4 regions of the Kitasatospora sp. NPDC042419 genome follow, and region 1 is predicted to be linked to each of the others. Evidence: riboswitches for the same ligand, from Rfam matches in the RefSeq annotation. Region 1 holds a riboswitch; each other region holds the start of a gene.

What was found. Region 1 has a riboswitch for cobalamin ahead of AC067J_RS13185 (ribonucleoside-diphosphate reductase subunit alpha). Riboswitches for the same ligand answer to the same signal wherever they lie in the genome.
Region 2: it holds a riboswitch for cobalamin, as region 1 does, so the genes downstream of both, AC067J_RS39920 (prenyltransferase/squalene oxidase repeat-containing protein) here and AC067J_RS13185 (ribonucleoside-diphosphate reductase subunit alpha) in region 1, are expected to answer to the same signal.
Region 3: it holds a riboswitch for cobalamin, as region 1 does, so the genes downstream of both, AC067J_RS30075 (cobalamin biosynthesis protein) here and AC067J_RS13185 (ribonucleoside-diphosphate reductase subunit alpha) in region 1, are expected to answer to the same signal.
Region 4: it holds a riboswitch for cobalamin, as region 1 does, so the genes downstream of both, nicT (Nickel transporter NicT) here and AC067J_RS13185 (ribonucleoside-diphosphate reductase subunit alpha) in region 1, are expected to answer to the same signal.

The regions. Positions count from the first base shown of each region.
Region 1 is NZ_JBWKAW010000005.1:233,382-238,625, forward strand. It holds gene AC067J_RS13175 (DUF397 domain-containing protein) at 1-24, shown strand, start outside; gene AC067J_RS13180 (ribonucleotide-diphosphate reductase subunit beta) at 84-1,097, opposite strand; gene AC067J_RS13185 (ribonucleoside-diphosphate reductase subunit alpha) at 1,097-3,502, opposite strand; cobalamin riboswitch at 3,689-3,830, opposite strand; gene AC067J_RS13190 (flagellar basal body-associated FliL family protein) at 4,259-5,244, shown strand, end outside.
Region 2 is NZ_JBWKAW010000040.1:43,948-49,191, reverse strand. It holds gene AC067J_RS39925 (flagellar hook-length control protein FliK) at 143-634, opposite strand; gene AC067J_RS39920 (prenyltransferase/squalene oxidase repeat-containing protein) at 652-1,734, opposite strand; cobalamin riboswitch at 1,833-1,952, opposite strand; gene AC067J_RS39915 (AbfB domain-containing protein) at 2,215-2,700, opposite strand; gene AC067J_RS39910 (hypothetical protein) at 2,795-3,283, opposite strand; gene AC067J_RS39905 (DUF2785 domain-containing protein) at 3,453-4,244, opposite strand; gene AC067J_RS39900 (MarR family winged helix-turn-helix transcriptional regulator) at 4,867-5,244, opposite strand, start outside.
Region 3 is NZ_JBWKAW010000020.1:75,726-80,969, forward strand. It holds gene AC067J_RS30065 (hypothetical protein) at 89-1,525, opposite strand; gene AC067J_RS30070 (alpha/beta hydrolase family protein) at 1,831-2,946, opposite strand; cobalamin riboswitch at 3,156-3,354, shown strand; gene AC067J_RS30075 (cobalamin biosynthesis protein) at 3,433-4,401, shown strand; gene AC067J_RS30080 (cobyric acid synthase) at 4,398-5,244, shown strand, end outside.
Region 4 is NZ_JBWKAW010000007.1:227,823-233,066, forward strand. It holds gene aroB (3-dehydroquinate synthase) at 1-388, shown strand, start outside; gene aroQ (type II 3-dehydroquinate dehydratase) at 397-825, shown strand; gene AC067J_RS17065 (AAA family ATPase) at 1,140-2,081, shown strand; gene AC067J_RS17070 (Fpg/Nei family DNA glycosylase) at 2,224-3,033, shown strand; gene AC067J_RS17075 (ArsR/SmtB family transcription factor) at 3,206-3,625, opposite strand; cobalamin riboswitch at 3,708-3,899, shown strand; gene nicT (Nickel transporter NicT) at 3,932-5,104, shown strand; gene AC067J_RS17085 (DNA/RNA helicase domain-containing protein) at 5,156-5,244, opposite strand, start outside.

The sequences.
Region 1 (5,244 bases):
GGCGGGGAGTTCCCGGGCGCCTGAACAGACGGAGGTGCCCCGCACGGCCACAGCCGTGCGGGGCACCTCCGTTCGTCCTGCTCCTAGAAGTCGTCGTCGAAGGCGACCGAGCCCTCGACGGCGACCTGGTAGGCCGATACGCGCCGCTCGAAGAAGTTGGTCAGCTCCTGGACGTTCTGCAGCTCCATGAACCCGAACGGGTTGGTCGAGCCGTACCGGATCGGCATGCCGAGGCGGGCGAGCCGCTGGTCGGCCACGGCCTGGAGGTACTCGCGCATCGAGGCGGTGTTCATGCCGGGCAGGCCGTCACCGCACAGGTCCTGGGCGAACTGGAGCTCGGCCTCGACGGCCTCCTCCAGCATCTCCGTCACCTGCTTCGCCATCTCCTCGTCGAAGAGGTCGGGCTCCTCCTCGCGCACGGTGTCCACCACCGAGAACGCGAAGTCCATGTGCATGGACTCGTCGCGGAACACCCAGTTGGTGCCGGTGGCCAGGCCGTGCAGCAGGCCGCGGCTGCGGAACCAGTACACGTAGGCGAAGGCGCCGTAGAAGAACAGGCCCTCGACGCACGCGGCGAAGCAGATCAGGTTGAGCAGGAACGCCCGCCTGTCCTCCTTCGTCTGCAGCGAGTCGATGTGGTCGACCGCGTTCATGTACTTGAAGCAGAACTGGGCCTTCTGGTGGATGGAGGGGATGTTCTCCACCGCGGCGAAGGCCGCGTTGCGGTCCTCCGGGTCCGGAAGGTAGGTGTCGAGCAGCGTCAGGTAGAACTGGACGTGCACGGCCTCCTCGAACAGCTGCCGGCTCAGGTAGAGCCGCGCCTCCGGGGAGTTGATGTGCTTGTAGAGGCTCAGCACCACGTTGTTGGCGACGATCGAGTCACCGGTCGCGAAGAACGCGACCAGGCGGCCGATCATGTGGCGCTCGCCCTCGCTCAGCTTCGCCAGGTCGGCGACGTCCGAGTGGAGGTCCACCTCCTCGACGGTCCAGGTGTTCTTGATCGCGTCCCGGTACCGGTCGTAGAACGACGGGTAGCGCATCGGGCGCAGCGTCAGCTCGAAGCCGGGGTCGAGCAGCATCTTCTGGTCGTCGGACATTACTGGCAGGCCTCGCAGGACTCGGGGTTCTCCAGGGAGCAGGCCAGCGCGGCCTCTTCCTCCGGGGTGAGGGTCGGGGCGTTCACCGGCACCGGGGCGGCGGCGCGGGCGGTGCCCGAGGCGGCCTGCGCGATCCGGGTCGCCGGGCGCGAACGCAGGTAGTAGGTGGTCTTCAGACCGACCTTCCAGGCGTACGCGTACATCGAGCTGAGCTTGCCGATGGTCGGCGCGGCCATGAACAGGTTCAGCGACTGGCTCTGGTCGATGTACGGCATGCGGGCCGCGGCCAGGTCGATCAGCGCGCGCTGCGGCAGCTCCCAGGCGGTGCGGTACAGCGAGCGGACCTCGGCGGGCAGCCAGCCGAGCTCCTGGACCGAGCCGTTGGCGTCGCGCAGCGCGTCGCGGGTCTGCTGGTCCCAGACGCCCAGCTCCTTGAGCTCGCGCACCAGGTACGGGTTGACCTGGAGGAACTCGCCGGAGAGGGTCTCGCGCTTGAAGAGGTTGGAGACCTGCGGCTCGATGCACTCGTACACGCCGGCGATCGAGGCGATCGTCGCGGTCGGGGCGATCGCCAGCAGCAGCGAGTTGCGCAGGCCGGTGGTGGCGATGCGGGAGCGCAGCGCCTCCCAGCGGGCGGCCCACTCGGGCGCGGCGCTCGGGAAGTGGTCGATGTGCAGCTCGCCGCGGGCGGCGCGGGTCTCGGCGTACGCCTCGTGGCGGCCGAGCTGCTCGGCCAGGTCGGCGGAGCGCTCGTACGCGGTGAGCATGATGCGCTCGGCGATCAGCGTGGAGAGCTGCTTGGCCTCGGCGGAGTCGAAGTCCAGGCGCAGCTGGAAGAAGACGTCCTGCAGGCCCATCACGCCGAGGCCGACCGGGCGCCAGCGGGAGTTGGAGGCGCCGGCCTCGGGGGTCGGGTAGAAGTTGATGTCCACCACGCGGTCGAGGAAGGTGACGGCGGTGCGGACGGTGGCGTCCAGCCGCTCCCAGTCCATCGCGTTCAGCAGGTCCGCGGCGGTGGCGCCGGCGGCGACGTGGGCGCCGAGGTTGACCGAGCCGAGGTTGCAGACGGCGGTCTCGGAGTCGTCCGTGACCTCCAGGATCTCGGTGCAGAGGTTGGAGGAGTGGACGGTGCGGCCGGGCAGCGCGGTCTGGTTGGCGGCGCGGTTGGAGGCGTCCTTGAAGGTCATCCAGCCGTTGCCGGTCTGCGCCAGGGTGCGCATCATCCGGGCGTACAGGGTCTGCGCGGGGATGGTGCGGACGGCCTTGCCGGCCAGCTCGGCCTTCAGGTAGGCCTCGTCGAAGTCGGCGCCCCACAGGTCGACCAGCTCGGGGACGTCGGCCGGGGAGAACAGCGACCAGTCGGCGTTGGCGTTGACCCGGCGCATGAACTCGTCCGGGATCCAGTGCGCCAGGTTCAGGTTGTGGGTGCGGCGCGCCTCCTCACCGGTGTTGTCGCGCAGCTCCAGGAACTCCTCGATGTCCGCGTGCCAGGTCTCCAGGTAGACGCAGGCCGCGCCCTTGCGGCGGCCGCCCTGGTTGACGGCGGCGACCGAGGAGTCCAGGGTGCGCAGGAACGGGACGATGCCGTTCGACTTGCCGTTGGTGCCCCGGATCAGCGAGCCGCGCGAGCGGATCCGCGAGTAGGAGAGGCCGATGCCGCCGGCGTGCTTGGAGAGCCGGGCGATCTGCGCGTACCGCGAGTAGATCGAGTCCAGGTTGTCCAGCGGGGAGTCCAGCAGGTAGCAGCTGGACATCTGCGGGTGCCGGGTGCCGGAGTTGAAGAGGGTCGGCGAGGAGGTCAGGTACTCCAGCCGGCTCATCAGGCGGTACAGCTCGGCCACCTCGCGCACCGACTGCTCGTTGTCGCCGACCGCCAGGCCACAGGCGACGCGGAGCAGGAAGTGCTGCGGGGTCTCGACGACCTTGCGGGTGATCGGGTGGCGCAGCAGGTAGCGGGACTGCACGGTGCGCAGGCCGAAGTACTCGAAGCGGTCGTCGCCGGCCGGGTCGATCAGGGCGTTCAGGGCGTCGGTGTGCTTGGCGACGAAGGCCGCGGTGGTGTCGCCGATCAGGCCCTCGGCGTGGCCGACCGTGATCGAGGTGGCGAAGGAGACCACGCCCTGGCTCGCCGCCTCGTCGACGATCTCCAGAGCGAGCAGCCGGGCCGCCAGCTTCGAGTACTGCGGGTCCTCGGCGATCATCGACGCGGCGGCGTCCACGGCCAGCCCGCGCAGCTCGGCGAAGTCCGAGCCGGCGTGGCGGCCGCGCAGGGCGGCGGCGGCGACGTGGCCGGGGTCCACCTGGGGGAGGTCGGCGCTGCGATCGGTCAGCAGTCGGAGGAGCGCGCCGCCCGGGTCGGAGACCGTCGGGTCGGTGGGGGCGGAGCTGGAACCCTGGGCGGGCAGGGTGACTGAGGCAGCGGTGGTCAAGGCGCTCTCTCCTGGCGGCGATCGGCGGCGGTGGATCGGGGTACCGGGCCGTTCGGGGCAGGGGAGGACGGCGCGGTACGCCCGTGGCGTCGCGCGGCGTGTCGTCCCCGGCCCGCCCGCGAGGCCCGGAAGGTGGTGCTCGTGCTGGGGCCTCTGCGGGGAGGCGCTCGCACACCGTCGGCAGGTACTCGGACTCGCGGGCCCCCGTTGGGGAACGGCCGCTCACCGCTGCGGGGCAGTCCCGGACTTGCACCGGGTTCCCCTGCGTCGACAGCAGGGTCGAGCATACATCTAGTGGTGCTCTCTCGATGCGACACCACATGTTGTGCAGCGCGGCGTGTTGGCCCGATGACGGCTGGTACCGGGGCGGGAGGCCGGAAGGGGCGCGGGCCGAGGTTCCGGAGGCCCTCGGGCGTGTCCGGATTAGGAAACGGAATGGTTACCGGGGCGGCCGCCGGTCAGGGGCATGCCCTACGATCTCGGCTCATGAGCGACGGAACGGGCGTGCCCGGGGAGTGGTCTGGACAGCCCGCTTCGCAGGGGGAACAGCCGGCCCCTCCCGCCGGGTCGGGGGGCGTACAGAACCAGCAGCCGGGTGGACCCGGACCGGTGCCGCCGGGGCAGCCGCCCGTCGGCGGCCAGGCCGTGCCGCCGGCCCCGGGCGGGTTCGGGCCGCCGCCGCCCTCGTACGGGCCGCCGGCGCCGCAGCCGGTCCGGCCGGTGGTTCCGCCGGTGCCCGTGCTGCCGCAGCCGCCGCAGTCGGTCCAGGTGCCGCCGCCGGTGCAGCCGCCCGCGCCGCAGCCTCCGGTGCAGCCCCAGCCGGTGCAGCCCCAGCCGGTGCAGCCCCAGCCCGTCCAGCCCCAGCCCGTCCAGCAGCAGCCGATGCCGGTGCCCTCGCACCACTGGCAGCACCCGCCGCAGCCGCAGTCGACCGAGCCGGACTGGGCCGCCCTCGCCGAGCGCAACGCGGCCGACGGCCGGCGCAAGACCCGACTGAAGATCATCGGCGCGGCCGTCGCCGTCCTGCTGGTCGGCGGCGCCGTCGCCGGCGGCCTGCTCCTCCTGGGCAAGGACGAGGACGGGAAGCCGATCGCCGGGCCCACCGCGACCGCGACCGGGGCCACCCAGCAGCCGGCGCCGACGCTGACGGGCTCCGCCAAGCCGTCCCCCACGGCCACCGCCACCCCGACGCCCACTCCGACCGCGAGCGCCACCCCCGAGGACCCGTCGAAGCCGCTCTGGGACGCCGCCACCGACCCTGCCCCGCAGGACGCGGCGGCGCTGTTCTCGGCGCTCACCGTGAGCGTCAACGGCGTCACCTGGAACCGGACCGTGGTCTCGCTCGACTCGCCCTGCTGGGACGGCAACTCCACGGTCGGCGGGCTCGGCCGGGTGCTCGGTGACCAGGGCTGCCGCCAGGTGCTCCGGGCCACCTACGTCGCCGGCGACAGCGCGGTGACGGTCGGCGTCGCGGTCTTCGACCACAAGATCCAGGCCGAGACCGCGATGAAGAGCTACGTCGGCCACCTCAAGGGCGCCGCCGCCCCGGGCGCGCCGGTCTTCTGCGCCACCCCGGGCTGCACCAACAGCAAGGCGACCCTGGGCCGCTACGCCTACTTCACCGTCGAGGGTTCCGCCAAGGGCGGCAACACCGCGGACGCCGCCGCCACCGCGGCCGCCGCCGGCTTCGGCGAGCACGTGAAGAACCAGCTGCTGCA
Region 2 (5,244 bases), on a different contig from region 1:
TCCCGACCCGGCGTCCCCTCCCCGGCGTGCACGGTCCGGCATGCCCGACCCGGCATGCCCGACCCGGCGTGCCCAACCCCGGTACACCGGTGCCCCGGCCTCCGTCGCGGAGGGCCGGGGCACCGGCACGACGGCCCGCGGGTCAGGGCGCGGTGATGCCCGGCTGGGCACCCGCCCCGAAGGACCAGCCCTCGACCTCGCCGGGGGCCGGGTTGTAGCTGCCCGCGCCCAGGTTGCTGTACGACCAGGGGCCGCCGTGCGGCGCGTGCCAGTACGACCAGTAGGCGCTGCCGGTCGGGTTGGTGCAGGTCGCCGGCAGTGCGTTGATCTTGCAGACGAAGCCCGGGAAGCGCGGGTGGAAGGCGTACGAGAACCCGGCGCCGGTCAGCGCGGCGAGGCCGCTGGCCGGGTCGCCGGGGGCGCAGCCGGTCTCGATCCCGCCGCCGAGCGCGGTGAAGTCGACGACCACGGTGACCCCGGAGGTGCCGGAGCACGCGGCGGCCCGGGCCGGCGGGGCGGCGGCGGTGGAGACGCCGAGCAGACCGGCGGTCAGGGCCGCGGCGGCGGCGACCGCGGCGAACGCGCGGCGGGACGGGCGGTGGGACGGGCGGCGGGACATCCGGGTGTCGTTCATCGCGGTGCTCCTCGCGGTCACTGGGCGGCGGCCGGGCAGGCCAGGACGGGGGCGGCCGGGCGGGCGCCCTGCGCGGACAGCCCGGCCAGGTTCGCGCCGGAGAGCCCCAGCACGGCCTGGGCGGTGGCCCGGGTGGCGGTCGCGGGGTTGAAGCCGCTCGCGTCGTAGGCGACGGCGCCGCGGACGGCCGGGGCCGCCGAGCAGCCCTGCTGGAACTTGACCAGGCTGCTCCAGCCCTTGAGCCCGGACACGATCCGGCCGTTGGAGAGCAGCGCCGAGGTCGCCAGACCGGTGCTGTTGGCGTTGGAGGCGGCCGCGCCGGCCGCGGCGAAACCGCCGTCCGTGTTCTGGTGGGCCGTCAGCCAGTCCAGGCCCGCCTTGGCCTTCGCGTGGCGGCCGGTCGCCGCCAGGGCCTGGACGGCGAGCGCGGTGGCGTCGGTGTCGCCGGTGCAGGCCGCCTGGCCGAAGGCGACCGGGAAGCCGCCGTCGGTGCACTGGGCGGCGGCCAGGAAGTCGACGGCGGCGGCGGGCGCCCCGCCGGGGGTGCGCTGGAGCGCGATCAGCGCGAGCGACTGGCCGAAGGCGTTGCTGTAGTCGCCCCACTGGGAGCGGTCCGAGAACCGGCCGGACGGGGCCTGGAGGGAGCGCAGCCGGGCCGGCAGGTCGACGCCGCCGAACGCCGCCGGGTCGGTGCCGCGCACCTCGGCGGCCAGCAGCAGCTTGGCGGTGGCGCCGGCGTAGGCCTCGGTGGTGCCGTCGCCCAGGTAGCCGGCGAGGATCTCCGGCTTCGCGAGCCAAGCGGTGGCCTTCGCGGCCGCCTGGTCGGAGCTGCGGGCGGCGGCGAAGGCGAGGACGGCGTCGATGGTCAGGCCCTGGTCGGGGTAGGCGGTGCCGTCGAAGACCGACTCGAAGTGGTCCCCGTCGACCAGCTGGCGGGCCAGCCAGCCGGCCGCGGCGGCGTCCGGGCGGAAGGTCGCGGCGGCGTCCCCGGAGGCGGGAGCGGCCGGGGCGGCGGAGGCGGCGGACGCCGGGAGCACGGCGGTCAGGACGAGGGCGGGTATCGCGAGCAGGCCGAGGGAGCGGCGGCGGAGCACGGGCATCAGAGGCCTTTCCGGGCCCGGGCACACGGATCCCCACCGGCCGCCGGCACGGCACCGGACAGCCTCGGAGCTCCGGCCCGCAGACCACGACGGGAGGAGGGAACACACCTCCGCCGACGGGTACTCGGGCTCGCCGCCGACAGCCGTCGGAGGCCTACCGTTGCGGGTCAGCGCCGGATTCGAACCGGACTTCCCCCGACGGCGGAGTCGAACAATGACGGCTCATCATGGCGTCCGCCCGGAGAGGGGTCAAGGCCTGGACCCGGGGTGACCTGGCGAACCGTCACCGGCCGCCGCGCATCCTCGACCACCGAACGGGCCGACGGACGGCTCCTCGCGGACGGCTCCCCGCGGACGGGCTCGGCACGGCCGGCGTGGCCGCGATCCACCTCGGCGCCGGACAGCGCGACGTGGTCCGACCGCTGCCGTCCCCCACCGGCCTGCTGCCGCCGCTCGCGGCCCCCACCGCGGCCGGGGCGGCTACGGCTCCATGAAGAACCAGCTCATCGGCAGCATCCTGAAGGTGGCGTCCTCCTTCGCCGAGGCCGGATTGACGCCGAGGGATTCGACGTAGAGGTGATAGTCGCGATGCCGGATCCACCGGTCGCGGAAGTTGAACGACTGGAAGGAGATCCAGCCGGCGTCCAGGTTCCCGGCCTTTCCGGCACGGACGAGGAAGGTCGAATCGTCCGAGAAGAGGTCGGGGGCCGAAGCACCGTCCCAAGCCTCAAGGTTGAGCCGGAAGTTCCGATGCCGCAGGACGTGGCCGCCCTCCTCCGGACGGACGGAGTGGAAACGGATCGTCGGTACGGTGTCGGCACCGTCGATCGCGCTACCGCGCTCCAGGCCGAAGACGAAGCGGGACTTCCTGGCCGGATCGAACGGACTCAGTTCTCCTTCGGAGTTGTGGGACTCGATGAACCTGTCCTGACGGTTGAAGGACTGAAGCACCACCGTCTCGGCCATTTCGGACCCTCCGATCAACCAACCGGTGTCGGCTCCCCGCGCTGTGCGCGGTGGTGCGGGGTGCCCCGGGCCCACCGCGAGCGACCGCCGGGCGTCAGAAGAAGTGGACCACCCTCAGCCGGAAGCGGGCCTGCACCGCGATGCCGGCGGACTCGTTCGCGAAGGTCACGTCCCGGTGCAGGGCCACGTCGGGCTGGGTGACGTCGGCACTGGAGACCGTCCCGAAGGACTCCCCCAGGGACAGCGGCGCGATGTCCTCCGCGAACAGCTCCCCGCCGAAGTCGAGGAAGTAGCCGAAGTACTTCGGCTCCGTGGGGTCGAGGTTCTCGCCGATCGACAGGGCGATCCGCATGCCCGCGTCGACGGGCGCGGACTCGCCCTCGTAGAGCCGGAGCGGGCCCTCCGGGAAGGTGAAGACGTCGTTCCGCGCCATCTCGACGGCCGTGACGGCTCCACCGGACAGCAGGACCTTGTTGTAGGTGACTCCCCGGAGCACGCCCGACACGTCCACGTAGTCGTCGGATCCGAACCCGCCGGACTCGGCGTAGAGCTCCTCCAGGACCACCTCGACGAGTTTCGCCATCGGGGACCTCCGTCCGCCTCGCTCCACCCGGCCCCGGGGGCAGGCGCCCGCCGGGGCGGAGGCTCCTCCCCAGGATCCCAGCCGTGGAGCGGCCCCGCATGCCGGGCGAGGTGCCCGTCCCGCGGGGCCGCGGTGGTGGCGGGACGGCCTGCGGCGCCCCGGCGTGGCGTCAGCGCTTGACGATCCGGTCCAGGACGTCGGCGAGGCGGGCCTTGACCGCGTCGCGGTGGTGCAGCGGCTGCGGCGCCGAATCGGCGTCCGGCCGCACGCCCCGGTCCGCGAGGACGTAGAGCAGGCGCAGCGTGCGCAGGCAGTTGGTGAGGTGGGCGGGCACCGGCACGCGGATGCGGTCGGCGCCGAAGCGGTCGGCGAGCGGATCCAGCCAGGCGGTCGCGTCGCGCTCGCCCAGGTCGTTCCGGGTGAGGACCCGCGCGACCGCCCGCGCCAGGCGGTCGTCCTCCAGCTGGTCGAAGACGTGGGCGGTGGGTGCCGTCAGCCGCGCGGCGGCGAGGTCCAGCATCCGGACCGGCGGGACCTCCGCGTGGCACCCGAAGCGGCCGAGCAGGTCGGCGCCGTGGGCGACGGCGTGGAGCCAGCCGAGCTTCTCGTCGTGGCCGCGCAGGTCGGTCTCCCGCGGGTACCAGCGCTCGAACGCGGCCACCCAGTCCGCGCGGAAGTCCCCGTTGGCCACGAGCATGTCGAGTACGAGGGGCGCGAAGGTGCGGGCCTGGACCTGCGGGTCGAGGAAGCGGGCGGCCATCTCGTCCCCGAGCGCGAGGCGGCCGGGGGCGTCGATCACGCCGCGGGCTATCCAGGTGTCGAGGACGGTGTAGGCGGCTCCGTCCCGGACCAGCGGGTCGGGGTCCGCCAGGGCGCCGGAGAGTCCCCGCACCAGTTCGCCGAGCGGGCGGTCGGTGGGCACGGCGCAGTCGGCGGCCTCGATGCTGTTCCAGTCGATCACGGCGGGCAGGATAGCGCCGTACCGCCGTACCGCGCCGGGAATTTCCGCCGCGCGGGCGGGCCGGTGAGGCAGGCCGAGACCACCTGCTCCTGCTGCGGGTCGCGGTCCGGCGTCCGGGCCGGCCCCGGGGACAGGGGGGCGCGATCCGCTGACGTTCGAGGCAGGCGTTGACGAGGGCGGTGAGGTCGGCGAGCGCGGCGCTCTCGGTGCGGGTCGGCGCCTCCAGCACCACCGGGGACGTGCAGCGCACGCCGGGGGCGCGGTCGTCGGCGACCCGCAGCTGTGGCCGCCCGGCGGGGTCGTCGGCGACGGTCGCCTCGATGCCGAGCACCGACCGCAGGCAGTCGGCCTGCTTCCGCAGGGTCTCCTCCCGGGCGCCGCGCTCGGCGGGGGTGAGCCGGAACGGGCCCACGGCCCGGGCGTCGATGCGGTCGCCGGGAGCGCCGGGCAGCATGGCGATGTCGACGGAGAGCGGGTCGATGGTGGTGACGGGCGTACGGGGCAGGGCGGTCCGGTCGACGGTGCCGCTCCGGGTGTCCGCCGGGCGCGGCCCGGTCGGCGTCGCCGCCGTGGCGGGCACGGGCGGCGGGACGGGCGAGGGCGGGGAGCCGACGGGACGGGCTCAGCCGACGGTTTCGTCGCCCGGGGGCCGGCGGCGGAGGGCGTCCTGGGAGTCGACGTACTTGAGCATCAGCCGGGCGAACTCCAGGCGCTCCCGCTCGCTCCAGTCGGCGGTGATGTACTCGAAGGCCGAGCGCTGGTGGCGGCCGAAGCGGGCCATCAGTTCGCGGCCCTCGGGGCTGAGGTGGAGGACGGTCCGCCGGCCGTCCTGCTGGGAGGCCGCGCGGACCAGGTAGCCGGCCGAGATACAGTCGGAGACCATCCGGCTGGCCACCGACGGGTCCACGGCAAGGTGCCGGGCGATCGCGCCGACGGTGACCTCGCCCGCGTCGGACCGCGGCTCCGACGCGGGCCCGGCGGCCTCCTGTTCGGCGTCCAG
Region 3 (5,244 bases), on a different contig from region 1:
AGGGCCCGGACCCCCTGGGGGATCCGGGCCCTTCCGCATGCCGTGGCGGCGTGCCGTTGCCGTGCCGCGCGGGAGTCGCGGGAGCCGTTCAGGCGCCGCCGCGGTGGACGCTGAAGGCCGAGCGGCGGGCCGCCCGGGCCACGCCCGGGTCCGGGTGGACGCCGGACACGGCGGTCAGCACCGAGGCCGCCCGGGGGTGTCCGGACTGCCGGGCGCGGGCGAACAGCCGCACCGGGTCGCCGGCCGAGGCCCCCTCGACGTGGCCGACCAGCAGCTCCGTCTCCCCGTGGTCCAGGACGGCGGCGGCGGTGTCCACCCAGAGCCAGGCGGCGTCCTCCGCGCCCAGCACGTCGGCCGGGGAGACCCCCTCGTCCGAGCGCTCGGCCAGCCAGAGCAGCGCGTAGGGGCGCAGCACCGGCTCGTCGACGGCGGCCCGGACGGCCTGCTCGGCGGTGGATCCCGCCACCCGCAGCGCCTCGAAGGCCAGACCGCGCAGCAGCGCGTCCTCCCCCTGCGCGGCCTCCAGCAGTTCGGCCACCGCGCGGTCGGCCGGGCGGGCGGCCACCCAGGCCCGGTACTCGGCGCGGGCCGGGCCCGGCGAGTAGTCGGCGCAGGCGCCCAGCAGCTCCGGCGCGCTCTGCTCGATGTGGCCGGCGGCGGTCTGCGCGACGGTGCAGATCTCCTCCAGCTTGGCCCGCACCGCCCAGTGCCCGAGCGGCGACAGCTCGGCGGCGTTGTCGCGGCGGACCAGGGCGCCGACGGCGGCCAGTCCGTCCAGCATCCAGTCGAGGACGGCGGCCACGTCGGCGGGCGAGGCCGGGGTGTCGATCTGGGGCTCGCGGCAGGTGCCGCGGACCGCCGAGATCGCCGAGGCCGCGTGCGGGACGGGCGAGAGGCCGAAGGTGCCCTCGCCGCCGCCGACCCGGCGCTCGTCCAGGCCGCGCCGGAGCAGCTCCAGCAGCTCCACGTCGGCGACCGGGCCGTCCACCAGGTGCAGGAAGGAGAGCAGTTGCGGGGCCTGGTCGACGGCCTGCCCGGCGAGCAGGGCGAAGACGCCGCGCAGGGCGGCGGGCGGCACCGGGGCGAGCAGGGTCCAGGCGTCGAACAGTGCCGACCAGCCGCGGACCACCGCCTCGTCGTCGTGCTCCCAGGCGTGCAGGCGCCAGCCCGGCACGGCACCGCCGTCGCGGGCCTCGACCAGGCCGACCAGCAGGGCCTGGCCCCACGCCTTGGCGGCGGCGCCCACCGTCATGGCGAGGGCGAGGCCGGCGGCGCGGGCGTCGTCGGGAAGCAGCTCGCCGCGCTTGTCGACCTCGTCGAGATCACCGGCCCAGCGGGCGATCCGGACGGCGTCGACCAACATGCGGCGGGCCAGCGGGGCGAGTTCGGCGGGGGCGGGGAAGCCCTCCGGAACGGGGACCCGGCCGCGGCCGGGTGCGGGTGCGGGGCCTCGTCGGCGGGGTACGCCCGGGGTGCCCGGCCTGGCGCCGGCGGGGCGGTGGGCGGTTCCCGGGAGACGGGTCACCGTCGCACCGGTACCGATCGTCGGCGGGAGCGGGGCATCACGGTCGCGCGGGTTCCGAGACGTCACGTCGAGCAGTCTTCCCCTTGTACCGGCCATCTGTCACATCCGGTTGCACACGCGGGCCGGGCGGCGGGCGCGGGGCCTCCACAAGATCGGGCAACAGAGGCCAAACCGACTGGCTTGATCTTAGTGGCGGGTCCATGCCAGGTGAGCGGCGGGGAGGGGAGGGAGGGGAAACGGGGAGGAAAGGGGAAGGGGACCGGCCGCGGCGACCGGCGGGACGCCGCGGCCCGGGCGGGGTCGGCTCAGAGGAAAGGGGTGAGCCAGCGGCGGAGGGTCTCCTCGTAGCGGTCCGGGTCGGTGTTCCAGAGAGCCGCGTGGTCACCGCCGGGGAAGGCCTGGAGGTTGACCACGTCCGGGCGGTGCCCGGCGAGGCGCTCGGCCGCGCGGAACGGGGCCACCGGGTCGTCCGGGCCGTGCAGCACCAGGGTGGGGACGCGCAGGTCGGTGCCCTCGGCGAGGCGGGCGAAGTCGGCCAGATCCACGCCGGTCCGCCCCTCGGCGGCGAGCGCGCCCAGTTCGGCGGCCGCGCCCCGGTAGCCGGCCCGTGCCGCGCCGCGCCGCGCGCCGGCCGGCCAGTCCAGCACGGGCGAGTCCAGGACCAGGCTGCTGATCGAGGACGCCCAGCCGGACCGGGCGGCGGTCTGCAGGGCCGTCGTGGCGCCGAGCGACCAGCCGTACAGGACGACCTGGCCCGCGCCGCTGTCCAGGGCGCGCCGGATCGCCGCCTCGACGTCCCGCCACTCCGTCTCGCCGAAGTGGCCCAGGCCGTCCGGGGAGGCCGGGGTGCCCGCGTCGCCGCGGTAGCTGACGACCAGCACCGGCAGGCCGAGGCGCTGCAGCAGCGGGAGCACCGCGAGGCCCTGCTGCCGGTCGGTGCCGGGGCCGTGCACCAGGATCACCCAGGTGCCCCGCTTGCCGTCCAGCCGCCAGGCGGGCAGCGTGCCCAGCTCGCCCTCGACGGCGGTGTCGGTGAACGGCAGGCCGAGTGCGGTGGTCGGGTCGCCGACGTGCACCCGCGGGGTGAAGCGGACCTCGGTGCCGGGCGCCAGGGTGCCCCGGTCGGCGCGGAGCAGCCGGCGGGTGACGCCCTTGTCGTCGCGGTGCAGGACCTCGCCGACCACCGCGTGCCCGTCGTCGCCCCACTCGACGGCCCAGCGGCCGGGGCGTTCGGCCGCCGGCCCGGGGGTGAAGGTGACCCGCCCGGCGCCGAGGGCCAGCACCTGCACCGGGCCCGACCTCGTCCGGACGGCGGCGGCCGGGTGGACCATCCGCTCGGACGCCCGCCGGCCGATCACCAGCACGGCCGCCCCGGTACCGACGGCGGCTGCGGCCACGGTGGCCGCGATTCCCCAACGCATACTCGCTCCCCGCAGTTAAGTCCCGGTGCCGGACGGTGTTCTGGCCCCAGTCCACTAGCGGGGACGGCCGGTGGCCAGTAGGACACGGCCGTCCGGGTCACTTCGGGAGCAAGGTCACACCGGGGCGGGACGCTCCGGAGCCGCCGGGAGCGGGCGCCGGAGCGGAGCCCGGCGGTGTGACCAAACGCTCCGTGACCTCGGTTGACTCCCCCTTCGGGGGCGTGATGGGATCCTTCAGCCAATACGGAGGCAAGCAGAGGAAGCCGGTGCGAGTCCGGCGCGGTCCCGCCACTGTCACCGGGGAGCACGTCCGAACGAAGGTCACGGCGAGCCGTCAGAAGCCGCTGGAAGGCCCGGAGGTGCGTCCGACCCGGAAGCCAGGAGACTCTCGCCGCCGGTACGTCGATCCAGGGCGCGGACCCTGAGTGAGGACACGCACGCGATGCAGGCTGCCCCGGCCTCGACGACCCGCCACCGCCCCCTGCCGTGCGCCCGCTGACCCGCGCCGCCGCGTTCGCCGCGGGCGCCGCCGCCGGGTACCTCGCCGACGCCCGGTTCGGCGATCCGCGCCGCGGCCACCCCGTGGCCGTCTTCGGCTCCGCCGCGAACCGGCTGGAGCGGCTGATCTGGCGCGACGACCGCGCCGCCGGCACCGCGTACACGGCGCTCTGCGTGGGCACCGTCGCGGCGGGCGCGCTGGCCGCCGACCGGCTGCTCGGCCGCCGTCCGCTCGGCCGGGCCGCGCTGGCCGCCGCCGCGACCTGGACGGTACTCGGCGGCACCTCGCTCACCCGGGAGGCCAGGACCGTCGGCCGCTCGCTCGCGGCGGGCGACCTGACGGCGGCCCGGGAACGGCTGCCGCACCTGTGCGGGCGCGACCCGAGCGGGCTGGACGAGCAGCAGCTGGCCCGCGCGGTGGTCGAGTCGGTCGCCGAGAACACCGCCGACGCCGTGGTCAACGCGCTGGTCTGGGGCGGGCTGGCGGGCACGCCGGGTCTGCTCGCGTTCCGCGCCGTCAACACCCTGGACGCGATGGTCGGCCACCGCTCGCCCCGGTACGCCCGGTTCGGCTGGGCCTCGGCCCGGCTGGACGACGTGGCGGGCTGGCCGGGCGCCCGGCTGACCGCGCTGCTGACGGTGGCCGCCGCGCCCGAGCCGCGCACCGCCTGGCGGGTCTGGCGGCGGGACGGCTCCGCGCACCCCAGCCCGAACGCGGGCCAGGCCGAGTCGGCCTTCGCCGGCGCGGTCGGCGTCCGGCTGGGCGGGACGCTGCGGTACGGCGAGCGCACCGAGCACCGGCCGGTGCTCGGCGAGGGGCTGCGGCCGGTCGGGGTGGACGACATCGAGCGGGCCTGCGTGCTCTCCCGGCGGGTGGGCGCGCTGGCGCTGGGTACGACGGTCGCCGGGCACCTGCTGCTCCGGGCGGCCACGGGCAGGAGGAGGGGTAGGGCATGAGCAACGCACTGCTGGTCGCCGGGACGACCTCGGACGCCGGGAAGAGCGTGGTCACCGCGGGCATCTGCCGCTGGCTGGCCCGTCAGGGCGTGAGCGTCGCGCCGTTCAAGGCGCAGAACATGTCGCTGAACTCCTTCGTGACGGCGGACGGCGCCGAGATCGGCCGCGCGCAGGCGATGCAGGCGCAGGCGGCCCGGGTGGAGCCCGAGGCGGCCATGAACCCGGTGCTGCTCAAGCCCGGGGCGGACGGCCGCAGCCAGGTGGTGCTGCTCGGCCGGCCGGTCGCCGAGGTCGGCGCGCTGGACTACCGCGAGCGCAAGCCGCTGCTGCTGGAACGGGCCCTGGAGTGCCTGGCGGACCTGCGCCGCCGGTACGACGTGGTGGTCTGCGAGGGCGCCGGCTCGCCCGCCGAGATCAACCTGCGGGACCGGGACATCGCCAACATGGGCCTGGCCACCGCCGCCGGGCTGCCGGTCGTCGTGGTCGGGGACATCGACCGGGGCGGCGTGTTCGCCGCGATGTACGGGACGCTGGCGCTGCTCTCGGCCGAGGACCAACGGCACGTGGCCGGCTGGTTCGTCAACAAGTTCCGCGGTGACGCCCGGCTGCTGGCGCCCGGGCTGGAGATGCTGCGCGAGCTGACCGGCCGCCCGGTGCTCGGCACCCTGCCGATGCTGCCGGACCTCTGGCTGGACGCCGAGGACTCGCTGGACCTGTCCACCGTGGTCGACCGCACGGCCGGGCGCGGCCCGCTCGGCGCGGACGTGCTGCGGGTCGCCGTGCTGCGCTTCCCCCGGCTGTCCAACTTCACCGACCTGGACGCGCTGTCCCAGGAGCCCGGGG
Region 4 (5,244 bases), on a different contig from region 1:
CGGCGACCTCAAGGAGTCCGGCCGCCGGGAGATCCTCAACTACGGGCACACCCTCGGCCACGCCATCGAGCGCAACGAGCGGTACAAGTGGCGGCACGGCGCCGCGATCTCGATCGGCATGGTGTTCGCCGCCGAACTGGGCCGGCTGGCCGGCCGGCTGGACGACGAGACCGCCGACCGGCACCGCAGCGTGCTCGCCTCGGTCGGCCTCCCGCTGAGCTACCGCGCGGACGCCTGGCCGAAGCTGCTGGACGCGATGAAGATCGACAAGAAGTCGCGCGGCGACCTGATCCGCTTCATCGTCCTGGACGGCCTCGGCAAGACCTCCGTGCTGGAGGGCCCCGACCCGTCGCTGCTGGTCGCCGCGTACGCGGAGGTCTCCTCGTGACCAGGGTCATGGTGCTCAACGGCCCCAACCTCGGCCGGCTCGGCAGCCGGGAGCCGGACGTCTACGGCTCCACCTCGTACACCGGGCTGGTCGAGCGCTGCACGGCGCTCGGCAAGGAGCTGGGCTTCGAGGTCGAGGTGCACGAGACCAACTCCGAGCAGCAGATGGTCGAGTGGCTGCACGAGGCGGCCGACGGCACCGTCCCGGTGGTGATCAACCCGGGCGCGTTCACGCACTACTCGTACGCGATGCGGGACGCCGCCGCTCAGCGGACCGCGCCGCTGATCGAGGTGCACATCTCCAACCCGTACGCCCGGGAGACCTTCCGGCACACCTCGGTGATCGCCGCGGTGGCCTCCGGCACGATCGCCGGATTCGGGCTCGGGTCGTACGAGCTGGCCCTGCGCGCGCTCGCCGAGCAGCTCACCACGGGCTGACGGGCGGGCGGAACGCGCGTCGGCGGCCGGGCGGCGGACTGTGTCTGCTGCCCGGCCGCCGTGTAGTGTCCCCGCTGAAAAGAAGTCGGGAGGTGACCGTGACGCAGTACGCCGGGGGTGGAGATGTCCCCCCACGTCCCGTCGCTCCGCCGGCCCCGCCGTACCCCGGGAGCGCCGCCGGGCCGGCCGCGTCCGGGACCGCGTCCGGGTCCGGGAGCGGGACCGGGACCGGGTCCGCGTCCGGGTCCGCGCAGGACTCGCTGTCGGGGCCGCCGACCGTGCCCGTGCCGGTGGTCCAGCCGGGGCTGCCGCCCGTGCCGCCCGGGCCGCAGCCCGTGCCGCCGGGTCAGCAGCCTGTGCCACCTGGTCAACAGCCCCTGTCACAGCCTCTGCCGCAGGCTGTGCCGCACCCGGGTCAGCGGCCGGGGCCGCAGCCCGGTCCGCCCGTGGGTCCGCCGCCCGGCTCGCCGGCCGCGCCGCCCCCGGTGCCGCCTGCCCCGGTTCCTGCTCCGGCTCCGACTCAGGGCCCTGGCCCAGCATCTGTCCCGGCCCCTGCCCCGGTGCCGGCCGGTCCGCCGCCCGTTCGGCTGGCGGCACCCGCTCCGGCCCCGGTTCCGGCCGGGTCGACCGGGCACTTCCTGCTGCCCTCCGGGGCACCCGTCCAGCTCCCGGCGCACCCGCCGCAGCAGCACGCGCCCTCCGGTCCGATCGCGGTGCTGCTGATCGGCCCGGCCGGCGCCGGCAAGACCACCGTCGCCCGGCACTGGGCCGAGCGGCGCCCCAACCCGACCGCGCACATCAGCCTCGACGACGTCCGCGAGTGGGTGCAGTCCGGCTTCGCCAACCCGCAGTCCGGCTGGAACAACGCCTCCGAGGCGCAGTACCGGCTGGCCCGCCGGACCTGCGGGTTCGCCTGCCGCAACTACCTCGCCAACGGCATCTCGTGCATCATCGACGACGCCGTCTTCCCGGACCGCCCGGCGATCGGCCTCGGCGGCTGGAAGCGGCACATCGGGCCGGGCATGATCCCGGTGGTGCTGCTGCCCAGCCTGGACTCCGTGCTCAGCCGCAACGCCCGGCGCAGCGGCAACCGGCGGCTCGGTGACGAGGAGGTGGCCCGGATCCACGGGCGGATGGCCGGCTGGTACAACTCCGGGCTGCCGATCATCGACAACTCCCACCTGGACGTCGCGGCGACCGCCGCCGAGCTGGACCGGGTGATCCTGGCCCGGCTGCTGGGCATCCCGGTGCGCTGAGCAGGCCTTCCGTCCGGGCCGTCCGTCCGGGCCTTCCGCCGCTCACGGGCCCTTCGTCCGGCCCTTCCGGCCGGCCGGGCCTGTCAGTGCCGGCTGCGATGATGGACGGGTCCTGATCGAACCACCGGGGGGAGCCGCGCCCGTGCCGGAAGGCCACATCATCCACCGTCTCGCCGCCGAGAACCACCGGGCCTTCGGCGGTCGTCCGGTCCGCGCCAGCAGCCCGCAGGGCCGGTTCGCCGACAGTGCCGCGCTGATCGACGGGCAGGAGCTGGTCGCGGCGGAGGCCACCGGGAAGCACCTGTTCCTCGGCTTCGCGGACGACGCGTGGGTGCACGTCCACCTCGGCCTCTACGGCGGCTTCAGCTTCGGCACCGGGCCGGCCCCCGCCCCGGTCGGCCTGGTCCGGCTGCGGCTGGAGAACGACGACCACTTCGCCGACCTGCGCGGTCCCAACACCTGCGCGCTGATCACCGGCGAGGAGAAGGCGGCCGTCGCAGCCCGGCTGGGGCCGGACCCGCTGCGGGCCGACGCCGACCCGCAGCTCGCCTGGCGGCGGATATCCGGCAGCCGGACGACGGTGGCGGCGCTGCTGATGGACCAGAAGGTGTTGGCGGGGGTCGGCAACGTCTACCGGGCCGAGGTGCTGTTCCGGCACGGCATCGACCCGCACCGGGCCGGCCGCGACCTGCGCCGCGCCGAGTGGGACGCGATCTGGGCGGACCTGGTCGCGCTGATGCGCGAGGGTGTCGGGGCGGGCCGGATCGACACCGTCCGGCCGGAGCACACCCCGGAGGCGATGGGCCGGCCGCCGCGCGTGGACGACCACGGCGGGGAGGTCTACGTCTACCGGCGGGCGGCGATGCCCTGCCTGGTCTGCGGCACCGACGTCCGGACCGAGGAGCACGCCTCGCGCAACCTCTTCTGGTGCCCGTCCTGCCAGCGGGCGTAGAGGTTCCGCAGTCGCGCGGGCCGGGGTGGCCGGTGAAGCGCGGTCGGTGAAGCGCGGCCGGTGAGGGGCGGCAACGCCTGTGCCGGGCTGCGGGGGTGACGGCGGGTCGGGCGCCGGTCGCCGTGCCGCGACGGCCTCCGCGGCCGCCGTGGTCGCCGAGCGCCGCGGCCGGTCAGCCGGTCGCGGCGGTGGGTCCGGGGTGGTCCTCGTCGGTCGGGTGGCCGGGGAGCTCGACGTGCTCGCCACCGGCGCACTCGTCGAGGAGGGGGCGCATGGCCTCGTCCACAAGCCGGTAGCGCACCACACGTCCGTCCTTCTCCCCGGCCACCACGCCCGCCGTGCGCAGCAGTCTCAGCGCCTGGGAGACGGCCGGGTCGCGCATGCCGGTGGCGACCGCGAGATCGGTGACGGCGAGCGGGCCGGCCCGGTGCAGGGCGAGCAGCAGGGAGAGCCGCCCGGGGTCGGCGAGCAGCGAGAACCGCTCGGCCCAGGTCCGGACCCGGTGGGCGTCGCCGATGGCCGCGATCGCCTCGCAGACCCGGTGCCCGTCGATGGTGCGGTGGCCCGCGCGGTCGGCCGGTACGAGATGCATGCCCGCATTCTTGCAGCCGGCGGCCTGTGATCCTGGACACCTGCGCAGGTGCGCAGCCTTGCAAGGGTGTTCGGGAGCCCCCTACGGTGTTCCCCGCCGTGGTGCTCGGGAAGACCGGTGGCGGACCCTCAGGGGTCCCAGTCCGGAGCGGCCCTCGCCACTGTGATCGGGGGAGTCGTCGGTACCCACGACGCCACTGGACGCCTCGCGCGTCCGGGAAGGCGGGTACCGGAAGCCCGTAAGCCAGGAGACCGGCCACGGCATCTCACGAAGTCATTCCACGAGGTGCTGGAGCGTGATCCGCAGATGACCCTGCCCGAAACCGCCGCCGATCCGGCGGCGCCGAGCGTCCTGCCGACCTTCCGCTGGAGGCGGGAGGACAGCCTCCGCACGGCCGGTCTGATGGGTGTGATCCTGGCCATGCACGTGGTGGCCTTCGGCACCCTGATATTCCTGGTCGCGCCGGAGGAGTACGAGGTCGGGACCCAGGTGTTCGGGGTGGGCCTGGGCATCACGGCCTACACCCTCGGCATGCGGCACGCCTTCGACGCCGACCACATCGCGGTGATCGACAACACCACGCGCAAGCTGATGGCGGACGGCAAGCGGCCGGTCTCGGTGGGCTTCTGGTTCGCCCTCGGGCACTCCTCGATGGTCGTGCTGATGGCGGCCCTGGTGGCGGGCGGCGCCCAGCTGGCCGGCACGCTGATGGACGACGAGTCCACCACCCACCAGTGGCTGGGCATGGTCGGGACCTCGGCCTCCGGCGTCTTCCTCTACCTGATCGGCGCGCTCAACCTGGCCGCGCTGTTCGGCATCCTCAAGGTGTTCCGCTCGATGCGGGCCGGGCGGTACGACGAGGCCGAGCTGGAGGAGCACCTGAGCTCGCGGGGCTTCCTGGCCCGGGTGCTCAACCGGGCGACCCGCTCGATCACCCGGCCGGGCCAGATGTTCCCGGTCGGGATGGTGCTGGGCCTGGGCTTCGACACCGCGACCGAGGTGTCCCTGATGGTGATGGCCGGCTCGGGTGCCGCCTCCGGCCTGCCCTGGTACGCGATCATCTGCCTGCCGCTGCTGTTCGCGGCCGGGATGAGCCTGTTCGACACGCTGGACGGCACCTTCATGAACTTCGCCTACCAGTGGGCGTTCTCCAACCCGGTGCGGAAGGTGTACTACAACCTGACCATCACCGGGCTGTCGATCGCGGTGGCGTTCATCATCGGGACCATCGAGCTGGTCGGGGTGCTGCACGAGAAGCTCGACCTCACCGACCCGGTGAGCGGCTGGATCGCGGAGATCTCGCTGGACAACGTCGGCTACGCGATCGTCGGGCTGTTCGTGGTGGTCTGGGCGGCGGCCATCGCGTACTGGCGGCTGGCGGGCGTCGAGAAGAAGTGGAGCCCGCAGCCGGTCCGGCCGGCTCCGGCCACCGGCCCCGCCCCGCAGCCGGTCCCCGGCGCGGCCGCGGACACCGAGTAGCCACGCCCCCGCACGGCGCCCACCGGCCCCCACGGGCCGGGCGGGCGCCCCTCAGCGCCCCACCAGTTCGCGCAGCTTCTCGCGGGTCTCCCGGTCGGTGGACGTGATCACCGTGCCGATCATGCCGCGGGTGAGGAGGA